3 regions of the Proteus faecis genome follow, and region 3 is predicted to be linked to each of the others. Evidence: predicted binding sites of a transcription regulator. Region 3 holds the regulator's gene; each other region holds the start of a gene.

Region 1 (2,262 bases), on a different contig from region 3:
TAAAACTTTCTCGCCTCGGGGTTGGTCTTCTTTAAGTAGCTTCAGTGCAGCCATACCTAAGAAAGTAGCAAAAATTACTACGCTAATAATTGATGTTGAGCTTGCACCTGTTAAATCAGCAAATGGATTTTTAGGAATAAATGACAAAATAAGTTGTGGCATCGTTAAATCAGAAACTTTGCCCATGTAATTTTGTTCAAGTGCAATTAAGCGCTGTGCTTCTTGTTCACCTTGTACTAGGCCTTCTGCTGTTAAGCCAAATAAATTAGCAATAACAATACCTATTAAGGCAGAAATGGCAGTGGTGAATAATAGTGTGCCAATAGTGAGACCACTAATTTTTCCTAGGGATGAAGCTTGATGCAAACGAGCTACAGCACTAAGAATAGAGGCAAATACTAATGGCATAATAATCATTTGTAACAGTTGTACATAGCCATTACCCACGATATTAAACCAAAGAATAGATTCTTTAATAATAGGATCGTGTGAGTCATAGAATGCGTGTAATGCTAGTCCAAAAGCAACACCAAAAACTAAACCAACAAGAACTTTCTTTGAAAGGCTCCACTGACGTTGACTTAATTTAGCCAAGATGAGTAATAGCACAACAAAGACGAGTACGTTAATGATTAACGGAAAATTCATCTTAACTCTCCAACGAGATCTTTATTTATATCATTTCGACGATTGTATGCGATATGAGTTCTTAGGCAATAAGAAAGGATATAACAGCACCAATTCGATATAGGGTAACAGAATTGTTAATAACTTTTTATAATTAATTATTATTTTATATAATCATTTGGTTATAAAAACAAGGAAAGTTGGCATAAAAAGAAGTAAGAATTTATAAATAAATAGAGAAGAGTAGAGTTTTGTCTGAGTGTGTTAAAAATTAGTACGTTTGTTGTGGTACATCTGTAGCCAGTCGTTAACTTGTAAAGGTAGCGTAAGGGTAAGGTGTGGGGGTAAAAAAAGTGCGCCAACAAGGATCAAAACAGAGATAAATCTTTCACCTTTTTTATTATTCTTTTTGCCTAAAATAGGTAATGCAAAACGCATTTTTAAAGGCCATAGGAAAGGAACGCCAGCGGGAGTTAACATATCTGCAATAAGGTGACTAAGATAACCTAACAAAAGGGCATGAAAGATATCGGCAGAAATATCCCACCGTGGTGAAACTTGGGTTTCCCATAAAATAGCTAAACCACAAAACGCAAGTAGACTATGCGTAAAACCTCTATGACCACAGAGTTTTGATAGAGGCAGAGAGATAATACGGAATAACCGCCCGAGAATAGAGCCAGGGTGGTCTAAGTCAGGTAGGAGTGAGCCTAATAAGACAGCAGGGATCATGTGAAACCAATCACCATGAGCAAGAGCTGGCGTTATTTCAAGTTTCTGCGCTAATACAAGTGTTGCTACAGAAAAAAGTAGATGTCCTTCTGCTGTCATTCCATGTCTGTTTATTTGCTGTTCATTTATACAGTAATAAAGTATAAAAGGTTTTGATGATAACTAACAGACAAAAAAGATAAAAATTGTCTTAAATATTAAGGAATAACAGGAATATTTTATTTGATTGATTTAAAAATGATCGAATTTAGGATAAGAAACCAAAAAGTAAGATCACGGCGAGAGGAAATAAAAGGAATATACAAGAGGAATACTTAAAAATAGAAAAGAGGTCGGTGGGGTTATGCTCATTAAAAACCGAACAAAAAGGATATCTTACACAGTAGGATATCCTTTTTATTTATGGAAATTAGCCTAATAAATGTAGTTGAGTTAGTTCATTGAGTGACGCAATTTTTACATCAGCTAATCCCCATTGTTTATCATTAAATTGTTCTATTGCAGGGACAACGATAGATCGCATTCTTGCGCCTTTACAAGCAATCATACCATTGCGAGAATCTTCTAATGAAACACAGTGGATAGGGTCAAGATTAAGCGCTTTAGCTGCATTTAGATAAACTTCAGGGTGTGGTTTACTGTGTGGTAGTTCATCTGCAGACACAACAGCTGAGAAGTAATGACGAATATTAAACAATTCAAGGACACGCTCAAGCATAAAATCAGGAGATGCTGATGCTAGTGCAATTTTTAACCCTGATGATTTGCAAAGCTCTAAGGCATGTTCAACACCTGGTAATAGAGGCTTTGTTTCTTCAACTAATTTGACAACACGAGAAACCATTTTTTGTTTTGCTTCTTGTTTTGAAACGCCTTGCCAAGGTGATGCTCTATACCATAAAT
Region 2 (2,262 bases), on a different contig from region 3:
GATGATTTATTATCATCGCTTTTTATGATTAAAAACAAAGATACCACACCATAAAGATGCATAATTAATATATCTTTTGTTTTTTTAAAGGGCTTAATATGTCATCAATACATGGTCATAAAGTTTTGCAAATGATCCTTTCATCAGAAAATGCATTTACTAAAACAACACTCATTGATGCTATCCATAAACAATTCGGTAATGACTCACGTTTTCATACTTGTTCAGCTGAAAATATGACAGCAGCTGAATTAGTTGATTTCTTAGAAAGGAAAGGTAAATTTATTCCAGCTGAGGGTGGATTTACAACAAGTGAAAATAAGATTTGTCATCATTAATGGATATATCGTGTTAAAGCTCGATTGCCAGTGATTTCCTTTTCTATATCATTGGCTTTTTATATAAACAAATAAAAAGCCAACTCGTTCTGACAATCGTAATTGTTTTACTGCTTTACTTCATTTATTCATCGTCTGTTTGTAACCAACTATCATCTTCCCAAACGCTTTGAATAAGTTCCATTATGTGTTCATGCTTAGTTTCATCTTTTATGCCCGTAACTTGAATCGAGTTCATGCTACTAAAGGCAATACGAAACTGCATATCTGGATATTCTGGAATGATCTTTTTTCTCAGTTCGTGTTCTAAGAGCGGAAATAATGAGTCAGTTACCTTAGATTGTTTATTAAATAAAATTTCCACACGCATTGGTTTCACCATTTAAAGGCAAATAAACTGTATATAAATACAGTAGTATATTCTAAGAAAAAAGAAAAGTCTTTTTGATAAAATTTTTTATCATTATGCATTACATAATATTTTAGCGTCTCTATCGGCTTAATTATAAGATGTATAATAAATACAATATATTACCAAGAGAGAAAGGCATGTCAGGAAAAAGAATAAATCGTGAGAAAAAAACCATTCAAAAAATGATTCACCTCTATGCTCATTCCCATCCTGAAGCTGACGCAGATTATTATCAACAATTAATCAATTATTCCTATAACCGATTAGATAAATGTCGTTATGGTGAAGATAAACCGGCCTGTAAACAATGCCCTATTCATTGCTATCAACCTGCTAAGCGAGAAACAATGAAACAAATCATGCGCTGGGCTGGTCCACGAATGTTAATTTATCATCCAATTTTAGCAATACGTCACCTTATTGACGATAAAAAACCAGTACCTCCACTTCCTGAAAAAAAGCGTACTATTCGTTCAACTGAAAAATAAAATCAGATTTCTTCAAACGGTATAAAACATGCTCGGCTAGAGGATGTGTTTTATCTAATAATGGATGAAAGAAATTATCAGATTGATGCATACCGAGTTTCTTCATTACACCTTGAGATGGAAGGTTTGAAACTGCAGTAAAAGCAACAACCTCTTCTAATCCTAACGTCTCAAAAGCAAATTTAAATACAGCTAAAGCCGCTTCATAGGTATAACCTTTTCGCCAAAACTTTTTTGCTATCCGCCAACCAATTTCTACACAGGGATAAAATGGTAAAGATGCTGATGGTATATTTAACCCAACAAAACCAATAAACTCTTGAGTCTCTTTTAACTCAACCGCCCACATTCCCCATCCATTTTGTTGAATAAATTTTTCACGAATAGTCTCAACCATATTATCACTTTCTAATTGAGATAAAGTGCAAGGGAAATAGCGCATCACTTCAGATGAAGAGTTGATTTTAGAAAAAAATGGCGCTTTATCGCTTTCACGCCATTCTCTTAGATGTAGTCTGGGCGTCTCTAAATTCATCGTTATTCTCTGTTTATATAAAATTAAGACAATAGCGATAAAATAGGATAAGCAACGAACAATGGAAAGAAAAATGGTACTTTATTTTTTGTTTTCTTTTAGTTGATTTTCTACTGAAGCAACAACTTTATCTTTATTTGCATTAGAGCTTTCTTTTATTGAAACAACCCGTTGTTGAGCAACTGATTTTGCTTGATGTTCAACTTGCTCTGATTGCCCAGTAAAAATACCACCACGTTTAATGGACATACTGCCACAACGGCTAGTACCTCGTAATTCACCATGCTCTAAAATATCTAAATTATTTGCAGCGCAGATACCTTTTACAAAACCATCGATAATAATATCAGGTGCTGTTAATTCACCTTCAACTTGTCCCGCATGCATAACACGAATAACGCCATCTTTAACATTAATATTACCGGTTACTTTACCCCAAATTTGGATATCGCCTTCAACATTAATATCACCTTGGAATACCGTTCCTTT
Region 3 (2,262 bases):
GCCCACAACAACCAGCAGCAGCTCCAGCACCAAGTAATGAACCACCAATGGATTTTGATGACGATATCCCGTTCTGATCCTCTCATCTCAGAATAAATTATCTAAAACCATCTAAAAACCCCAGCTTAAGCTGGGGTTTTTGTTGTTTATCATCATTAGATACCGCCCTATATAAACCATCCCACTTTTGCATCGTATAAAATGGCTTTACACAACTCTCTTTGCATTCTTCTCTTCCTTCTTAAAAATGCTTTCTTTATATTGAAAGAAAATATGATATTGAAAAAACATGTTTTCTTATCTAACAACAGATCACTTTAAAAAGAGTGTAATTCCACAGTTATTTTTATAAAACCCCACTTTACACAAAGGTTTACTCTGGAAAAATATGATAGGATCCGTGTTATTAACAACGTCTGAGAGCATCTTATCCCCATGAATGAAGAGAAATTGCTCGCTCAGGCAGAAAAGATCTGCCAGAAACGAGGTGTTCGCCTGACTTCACAACGTCTGGCAGTATTACGTCTGATAATGCAGCAACCTTCTGCTATCAGCGCATACGACTTATTGGATTTATTACGCCAAGTTGAGCCTCAAGCAAAACCCCCCACTGTCTATCGCGGGTTAGAGTTTTTACTTGAGCAAGGATTTATCCATAAAATAGAATCCACCAACAGTTATGTGCTTTGTCATCATTTTGATGATGTTGAACATACGTCAGTAATGCTAATTTGTGACCGTTGTTTGTCTGTCACTGAAAAGAATAGCCATAAAATCGAAGATGCGATTTCATTACTGGCAAAAGAGAGTGGGTTTCATTTACGACATAGCGTCATAGAAATTCATGGATTATGTTCACAGTGCCACGAAGCACAAGAGTGTACCCATCCTGAAGGTTGTCATCATGATCATAGTATGGATGATAACCTTAAACAGAAAAAAACCGGTGATTATAAGCCACGTTGATTGAGCAACTGTCAGTAAGTCTAGACATAAAAAAATGCAGATGGTTTTGTGTTTTTACACATCATCTGCATCTTTATAAAATAAGTTGTATTGACTTACTTTGGTACAAATTACAGCCATTCACCGTTACGAATAACCCCAACGGCTAAACCTTCAACAGTAAAGCTTTGTTCGCGTAAATCGACGATAATAGGTGAAAACTCTGGGTTTTCTGCATGAAGTTCAATTTTATTACCGCTTTTCTTAAAGCGCTTTACTGTCACCTCATCTTCAATACGCGCCACAATGACTTGCCCGTTGTGAACATCTTGCGTTTTATGCACAGCAAGTAAATCACCATCCATAATACCGATATCTTTCATTGACATACCATTAACGCGCAATAAAAAATCTGCACTCGGTTTAAATAGCATTGGGTCAACTTGATAATGGCTTTCAATATGCTCTTGCGCTAAAAGTGGTTCACCAGCCGCGACTCGCCCAATTAATGGCAACCCTTCTGGCTCTTCTTCCATTAGCAAACGGATACCTCTAGATGCACCAGAGACAATTTCTATCACGCCTTTACGAGCAAGAGCTTTTAAGTGCTCTTCTGCCGCATTTGGTGAGCGAAACCCAAGTTGGGAAGCTATTTCAGCCCGTGTTGGTGGCATACCCGTTTGCGAAATGTGATCACGAACCAAATCGTAAACCTGCTGCTGCCTTGCAGTTAATGCTTTCATTCCGCCCCCTGTTTGTTTATACAGTCAGACTGTGAGTATATACAGGTATATGACGATTTGAAACCTTAAATGAATATAAAACACGCATCTTTGGATTATTTTTCGACAAAAAGCGAATTTTTTAACTTTATGCGAAGAAATGTCCCCAAAGAATGGTTACCCAAGTAAATAATCCCAATATAATAGCAATTAGAACGGCGGCAGACCCCATATCTTTTGCACGTCCGGATAATTCGTGGTATTCAGATCCAATTCGATCGACAACGGCTTCTATTGCACTATTTACTAGTTCCAAAATCACAACCAATACAACGGAACCAATGAGTAAAATGCGCTCTAGACCACTGACATCGATGAAAAATGAAAGGATAATTGCAACTAAGGTCACAATTGCTTCTTGTCTAAAAGCGGCTTCATTAATCCATGCGGCACGAATACCTTGGTATGAATAACCACCAGCTTTGATGATTCGGGTAAGACCTTTATTTTGATTAGCCATAATAAACTCTATCGAAAACAAACGATTATTTTGTCACTTTTCTCTATTAATATTGTCACAGCACCACAGATCTAC

Evidence for each region. The regulator LexA, encoded in region 3, represses DNA repair genes until DNA is damaged. The targets are predictions, from matches to a motif close to TNCTGTATGTACATACAGNA.
Region 1: the regulator LexA is predicted to act here: its motif matches at 1,475-1,494, upstream of QSH13_RS01250 (metal-dependent hydrolase).
Region 2: the regulator LexA is predicted to act here: its motif matches at 734-753, upstream of QSH13_RS05455 (DinI-like family protein).

The regions. Positions count from the first base shown of each region.
Region 1 is NZ_JASVWV010000001.1:268,100-270,361, reverse strand. It holds gene QSH13_RS01255 (L-cystine transporter) at 1-648, opposite strand, end outside; gene QSH13_RS01250 (metal-dependent hydrolase) at 892-1,458, opposite strand; gene hxpB (hexitol phosphatase HxpB) at 1,769-2,262, opposite strand, start outside.
Region 2 is NZ_JASVWV010000002.1:316,002-318,263, reverse strand. It holds gene QSH13_RS05460 (YecH family metal-binding protein) at 99-338, shown strand; gene QSH13_RS05455 (DinI-like family protein) at 463-708, opposite strand; gene QSH13_RS05450 (nitrous oxide-stimulated promoter family protein) at 888-1,238, shown strand; gene QSH13_RS05445 (GNAT family N-acetyltransferase) at 1,216-1,773, opposite strand; gene QSH13_RS05440 (bactofilin family protein) at 1,855-2,262, opposite strand, start outside.
Region 3 is NZ_JASVWV010000017.1:24,556-26,817, reverse strand. It holds gene ssb1 (single-stranded DNA-binding protein SSB1) at 1-77, shown strand, start outside; gene zur (zinc uptake transcriptional repressor Zur) at 436-966, shown strand; gene lexA (transcriptional repressor LexA) at 1,077-1,688, opposite strand; gene QSH13_RS16310 (diacylglycerol kinase) at 1,816-2,187, opposite strand.